DNA from 2 places in the Curtobacterium sp. SGAir0471 genome. Region 2 is predicted to be linked to the other one. Evidence: predicted binding sites of a transcription regulator. Region 2 holds the regulator's gene; the other holds the start of a gene.

Region 1 (3,405 bases), 1.7 Mb from region 2:
AGTCACCGCTGGTCGAGGCGGGCGCACCTGTGGAGACCGACCGAGGCTGAGCCTCCTGTGCGGGACAGGTGCTCGCGACCGGATCGCACGACGTGCCGCGCGCAGACGTTCTCGTCGCACGACGTGCCGTCGGCGACGAAGCTGAGCGGCAAGTCGTGCAACCGGAACCACCGGCGCCGACCGATGGGAGCGCCGCCGCCTTCGCCGCCGCACGCGGAAGGGCCCCGACCGCCGCCACCGCCGCCTTCGCCGCCGCACGCGGAAGGGCCCCGCACGCGCGCAGCGTGCGGGGCCCTTCCGGCTACCGGGACTAGAAGTCCATGCCACCCGTGGGGTCGCCGGCCGGCATGGCCGCGGCCTTCTCGGGCTTGTCGGCGACGACGGCCTCGGTCGTGAGGAACAGACCGGCGATCGACGCGGCGTTCTGCAGCGCCGAGCGCGTGACCTTGGCCGGGTCGATGATGCCCGCGGCGACCAGGTCGACGTACTCGCCGGTCGCGGCGTTGAGGCCGTGACCCGACTCGAGCTCGCGGACCTTGGCGGCGACGACGCCCGGCTCGAGACCGGCGTTCAGCGCGATCTGCTTGAGCGGCGCGTCGATCGCGACGCGGACGATGTTCGCACCGGTCGCCTCGTCACCCTCGAGGGAGAGCGAGTCGAGCGCGACGGACGCCTGGATGAGCGCGACGCCACCACCGGCGACGATGCCCTCCTCGACGGCGGCCTTCGCGTTGCGGACGGCGTCCTCGATGCGGTGCTTGCGCTCCTTGAGCTCGACCTCGGTCGCGGCACCAGCCTTGATGACGGCGACGCCACCGGCGAGCTTGGCGAGGCGCTCCTGGAGCTTCTCGCGGTCGTAGTCGGAGTCGGTCGCCTCGATCTCGGAGCGGATCTGACGGACGCGGCCCGCGATCTGCTCGTCGTCGCCGGCGCCCTCGATGATCGTGGTCTCGTCCTTGGTGATGATCACCTTGCGGGCCTTGCCCAGCAGGTCGAGGGTCGCGTTCTCGAGCTTGAGGCCGACCTCCTCCGAGATGACCTGGCCGCCGGTGAGGATCGCGATGTCCTGCAGCATGGCCTTGCGACGGTCACCGAAGCCCGGGGCCTTGACGGCGACGGACTTGAAGATGCCGCGGATCTTGTTCACGACGAGGGTCGCGAGGGCTTCGCCGTCGACGTCCTCGGCGATGATGAGCAGCTGCTTGCCCGCCTGGATCACCTTGTCGACGACCGGGAGCAGGTCCTTGATGTTGGAGATCTTCGAGTTGACGATGAGGATGTACGGGTCCTCGAAGACGGCCTCCTGGCGCTCCGGGTCCGTGACGAAGTACTGCGACAGGTAGCCCTTGTCGAAGCGCATGCCCTCGGTCAGCTCGAGCTCGGTGCCGAAGGTGTTCGACTCCTCGACGGTGACGACGCCCTCCTTGCCGACCTTGTCGATCGCCTCGGCGATGAGCTCGCCGATGGTGGAGTCGGCGGCCGAGATCGACGCGGTCGCGGCGATCTGGTCCTTGGTCTCGATGTCCTTCGCGTTGGCGAGGAGCTGGTCGGAGACGGCGGCGACGGCCTTCTCGATGCCGCGCTTGAGCGACACCGGGTCGGCACCGGCGGCGACGTTGCGGAGGCCCTCGCGGACGAGCGCCTGGGCGAGCACGGTCGCGGTGGTCGTACCGTCACCGGCGACGTCGTCGGTCTTCTTGGCGACCTCCTTGACGAGCTCCGCACCGATCTTCTCGTACGGGTCGTCGAGCTCGATCTCCTTGGCGATGGAGACACCGTCGTTCGTGATCGTGGGGGCGCCCCACTTCTTCTCGAGGACGACGTTGCGGCCGCGCGGGCCGAGCGTCACCTTCACGGCGTCGGCCAGGGTGTTCAGGCCGCGCTCGAGGCCACGGCGGGCCTCCTCGTCGAAAGCAATGATCTTAGCCATGTGAGTTTCTCGTCCCTCCCGGACGTCGTCATGGGGGTCGTGCTGGCACTCAGCGTGAGCGAGTGCCAACGCCGATTCTGGCACTCGCCGGGTGCGAGTGCAACACAGCCGGGAGGCACGGCTCGACTTCCCAGGAGACGGAGCAGCGGGCGGTGCGGCACCGGGTCCACCGGCCGGTACCGATGGCGCCGGTCCCACCGCAGCGGCACCCCTGCAGCAACACGGCAGCACTGCGTCGGCCCGCACACGACGAACGCGCCGCCCCGAGGGGACGGCGCGTCGACGGGTGGTCCCGGACTCAGGCGGGTCGGACCGCCTCTGCCTGCGGGCCCTTGGCCCCGGTGCCGACGTCGAAGGTGACCGCCTGGCCCTCCTCGAGGACCTTGTACCCCGACATGTCGATTGCCGAGTAGTGCACGAACACGTCCTGGCCCCCTCCATCCACGGTGATGAAGCCGAAGCCCTTCTCGGCGTTGAACCACTTCACGGTTCCGTTGGCCATGATCTCTTGCTCCCTGGTGCTGGTGTTGCGAACGACGCCGTCGCCGTCTGGCGATGACTCTCGTGCAACATCCGCGGCAAGGCAAGGGGTGTGACGTTCTTTCACGCCGATTCCGTCAAGAATCAACGTGCCCGAAACACCCCTGTCACAAACCGCGCGCCGATGCCCCGTGGGACCGTGCGTCAGCCGCCGTAGTCGGCGCCCAGCACGACGCTGACGTCCGCGTTCGGGAAGGCCGACGACTGCTCCACCGTCGCGATGCCGAGGGCCTTCGCCACCCCCTGCGCCACGGCCTGCTGCTCGGGCTGCTGGTAGTACACGACCGAGGTCGTCGTCCCCGTCGTGCCGGCGTCCCCCGTCGACGTGACCTTCCACCCGGCGGCGGTCAGCGCGCGGCTGCCACGGGCGGCCAGTCCGGTCGTCGTCGTGCCGTTGAGCACGACCACGCTCGTCGTGCCCTGCGCCGACGGCTCCGCCGCGCTCGGCTCCTCGGACGCGGGTGCCGACGGGGTCTCGGACGGCGTCTCCGAGGGCGCGGCGGACGCCGAGGAGCTCGTCGAGGGGCTCGGCGTCGAGGTCGACCCCGGGAACGAGTAGCTGCCGTTCAGCAGCGCGAGCACGAGCACACCGACGAGCACGAGCACGCCGGTGGCCAGGGCGCCCCACGCGAACGCGATCCACCCGCGCCCACGACGACGGGCACCGCGGTGCGCTCCCACCCGGGGGCCGTCGGAGACGTCGTCGAACCGGTCTCGCGGGAATCTCTCGGTCATCGTTCCTCTTCACGGGGATCGGGCGCGGGGGCGACGAACGTGCGCGCCGCTCGCGCTCGGGTGCGGGCGTGCCGCAGCCGCTGCAGTCGTCCGACCAGCTGCGGGTCGAACGCGCGTGCGGCGGGCAGGTCGATCACGCGGTCGAGCACCTGGTAGTAGCGCGCCGGCGACATGTCGAACGCGACCCGGATCTCCGCTTC
Region 2 (3,405 bases):
CCGCGCCGGACGACGACCTGGCGGCGGACATGTACGAGCTCGCCGACCGCACCCTCGCCGACGCCGGGTACGCCTGGTACGAGGTGTCGAACTGGGCCCGCACCGACGAGCAGGGCGGCCCGGACCGCCACGCGAGCCGGCACAACCTGTCGTACTGGAAGGGCCACGACTGGTGGGGCGTCGGCCCGGGCGCGCACTCCGCGGTCGCCGGCACGCGCTGGTGGAACGTGAAGCACCCGGCCGCGTACGCGAACCGGGTGCTCTCCGGCGAGTCCCCGGCGGCCGGGCGCGAGACGCTCGACGCCGACACCCGGTACGTCGAGCGGGTGCTCCTGGCGGCGCGCGTTCGCGGCGAGCTCGGCACCGCGGAACTCGGTCGGGAGGCCCGTGGCCGCGTCGCCGGCCTCATCGCGCGTGGTCTCGTGGACGGCTCGGCCGCGGTGCGGGGACGCATCGAGCTGACCCTCCAGGGCCGGCTGCTCGCGGACGCCGTCGTCCGCGAACTGCTCGACTGACGCGCGGGCTGCCGCCCGCGCGCTACTGCTTGATGAACTCGATGGTGAGCGGGTAGCGGTAGAAGTCCCCGCGGTTCGCCGCCACGGCCGCCAGGATCGCGAACACGATCACGAGCACGCCGATGATCGGCAGCAGGACGAACCCGATCACGACCAGGCAGAGCAACCACGCCACGACGTACGCGATCGCCATCGTGATGTGGAAGTTCAGCGCCTGGCGGGTGTGCTCCTTGATGAACTGCCCACGGTCGCGCAGCACCAGGTAGGCGATGATCGGCACGACCAGGCTGAAGAAGATGCCGCCGACGTGCGTCAGGGTCGCCCACAGGCGCTGGTCCTCCGGCGACATCGGCTGCGGCGGCGTGAAGCCGGCCGGGTACTGCGGTCCCTGCGGGTTCTGGGGTCCCCCCGCCTGTTGGCCGTACCGGCCGTCCTGCGGGCCGCCTGGTTGCTGTCCGTAGCTCATGCCGTGAGCGTACCGGCGCAGGCCCCCGCGGTCCCGGTCGGTCGGTGGTCGGGCGTAGGATCAGCAGTCGACACGTCCGAGTGCCAGCATCGAACGGAAGGGGTCCGGATGGTCAGCGAACGCTCCCTCGAGGTCCTCAAGGCCATCGTGCGGGACTACGTCGCATCGCGGGAGCCCGTCGGCTCGAAGACGATCGTCGAGCGCCACGCCTTCGGGGTCAGCGCGGCGACGATCCGCAACGACATGGCGCAGCTCGAGGACGAGCAGCTCATCGCGGCGCCGCACACGTCGTCCGGCCGGGTCCCGACGGACAAGGGCTACCGGGTCTTCGTCGACCACCTCGCGGCCGCGCGGCCGCTGTCGAGCGCGCAACGGCACGCGATCGAGACCTTCCTCGGCACGCCGAACGACCTCGACGAGGTCCTCGGGCGCACCGTGCGCCTGCTCAGCCAGCTCACGAACCAGGTCGCGCTCGTGCAGTACCCGTCGATGGTGCGCGCCCGCGTGCAGCACGTCGAGCTCGTCCGGCTCGGTGACACCCGGCTCATGGTCGTCCTCATCACGGACACCGCCCGGGTCGAGCAGCGCGTGGTCGAGACCGACGTCCCCCTCGACGAGGACTCCCTCACCGAGCTCCGCACCGTGGTGAACGGCGCGAGCGTCGGACTCCTGCTGCAGGACGTGCCCCGGGCCCTGCGCGCAGTGCCGCAGCAGCTCCGCCCGGACGCGCAGGCGCTCGGTGGGGTCGTCGTCGCGACGCTCATCGAGCAGGTGGCTGCGAACCGCCAGGACCGCCTGGTGATGGCCGGCGCGGCGAACCTGGCGAAGAGCGAGCGGGACTTCTCCGGCGGCCTGTTCCCCGTGCTCGAGGCGATCGAGGAACAGGTGACCCTGCTCCGGTTGTTCGGCGAGATGCAGGTGGACGACGTGGCCGTGGCCGCGAGCATCGGCGCCGAGAACGCCGAGTACGGCCTCGACGCGACGAGCATCGTGGCCGGCGGGTACCTCGCCGGCGGCGGGGCGGTCGCCCGACTGGGCGTCCTGGGCCCGACCCGCATGGACTACGGCACGAACATGGCCGCCGTCCGCGCGGTCGCACGGTACCTGTCCAAGCTGCTGGGCGAACATTGACCGGACCACGCGCCCGACGCGCGGTGTCCTGCGGACCGGCTCCGCGCCTCCAGACCGATCTGCGGCGACCGCCGCGACCCACCGACCGAACCGAAACCGACTGAGGGAACCGTGGCAGACCACTACGACGTCCTCGGCGTCCAGCCGGACGCCTCCGATGCCGACATCAAGAAGGCCTACCGACGGCTGGCGCGCGAGCTGCACCCGGACGTCAACCCGAGCCCGGACGCGGCCGAGCGCTTCAAGGACGTGACGCACGCGTACGACGTGCTGAGCGACCCGGAGCAGCGCCGGCGCTACGACGCCGGGCCGCAGGCCGACAGCCCCTTCGGCGGCGGCGCCGGCGGGTTCAGCGACATCTTCGACGCCTTCTTCGGCGGCGGGGGCGGCGGTGGACGTGGCAACGGTCCGCGGAGCCGGGCCGAGCGCGGACAGGACGCCCTGCTGCGCATCGAGGTCGACCTGGACGAGGTCGTCTTCGGCACGCACAAGGACGTCGAGGTCGACACGGCCGTCGTCTGCGAGACCTGCAACGGCTCGTGCTGCGCGCCGGGGACGAGCCCGCGCACCTGCGACATCTGCGGCGGCTCCGGGCACATCCAGCGCCAGGTCCGCTCCCTGCTGGGCAACGTCGTGACGAGCGCCCCCTGCGGGACGTGCCGCGGCTACGGCACCGTCATCCCGAGCCCCTGCCCGACGTGCCAGGGACAGGGCCGCGTCCGCGCGCGCCGCACCATCCCCGTCGACGTGCCCGCGGGTGTCGAGACCGGGCTCCGGCTGCAGATGCCCGGACAGGGCGAGGTCGGCCCGGCCGGCGGTCCCTCGGGTGACCTCTACCTCGAGGTCAAGGTGCGCCACCACGACGTCTACAGCCGTGACGGCGACGACCTGCTCGCGACGCTCGAGGTCCAGATGACCGATGCGATCCTCGGTGCCCACACCACGATCGACGGGCTCGACGGGCCGGTCGAGCTCGAGATCCGTCCGGGCGTGCAGAGCGCCGACGTCCTGGTGATCAAGGACCGCGGCGTGACCAAGCTGCGCGGCAACGGACGAGGCGACCTCCGCGTCGGGGTGCAGGTCGTGACGCCGACGAAGCTCTCCCACAAGGAGCGTGGACTGGTCGAGCAGCTCGCGAAGTCCCACAGGGCACCGGGACCGCAGCTCGCGCGCTTCCAGCAGGGCATGTTCGGCAAGCTCCGCGACCGCTTCTTCAACTTCTGATGGCCTCGCTCCACCTGGTCGAGCCGGGCGGGCTCGACGGCGTCGGTGTCGGCGACCCGGTGTCGCTCG

The links. Region 2 encodes HrcA, which represses chaperone genes, less so after heat shock. Its sites were predicted from a motif close to TTNGCACTCGNNNNNNNCGAGTGCNAA; they were not measured.
Region 1: a site for HrcA is predicted at 1,973-1,999, ahead of groL (chaperonin GroEL). Genes of this name have one in related genera too.

The regions. Positions count from the first base shown of each region.
Region 1 covers NZ_CP027869.1:3,108,884-3,112,288, forward strand. Annotated here, with positions in the region: gene groL (chaperonin GroEL) at 311-1,930, opposite strand; gene C1N91_RS14430 (cold-shock protein) at 2,229-2,432, opposite strand; gene C1N91_RS14435 (LytR C-terminal domain-containing protein) at 2,615-3,205, opposite strand; gene C1N91_RS14440 (DUF3263 domain-containing protein) at 3,202-3,405, opposite strand, start outside.
Region 2 covers NZ_CP027869.1:1,425,038-1,428,442, forward strand. Annotated here, with positions in the region: gene hemW (radical SAM family heme chaperone HemW) at 1-515, shown strand, start outside; gene C1N91_RS06515 (DUF4870 domain-containing protein) at 538-981, opposite strand; gene hrcA (heat-inducible transcriptional repressor HrcA) at 1,090-2,112, shown strand; gene dnaJ (molecular chaperone DnaJ) at 2,224-3,336, shown strand; gene C1N91_RS06530 (RsmE family RNA methyltransferase) at 3,336-3,405, shown strand, end outside.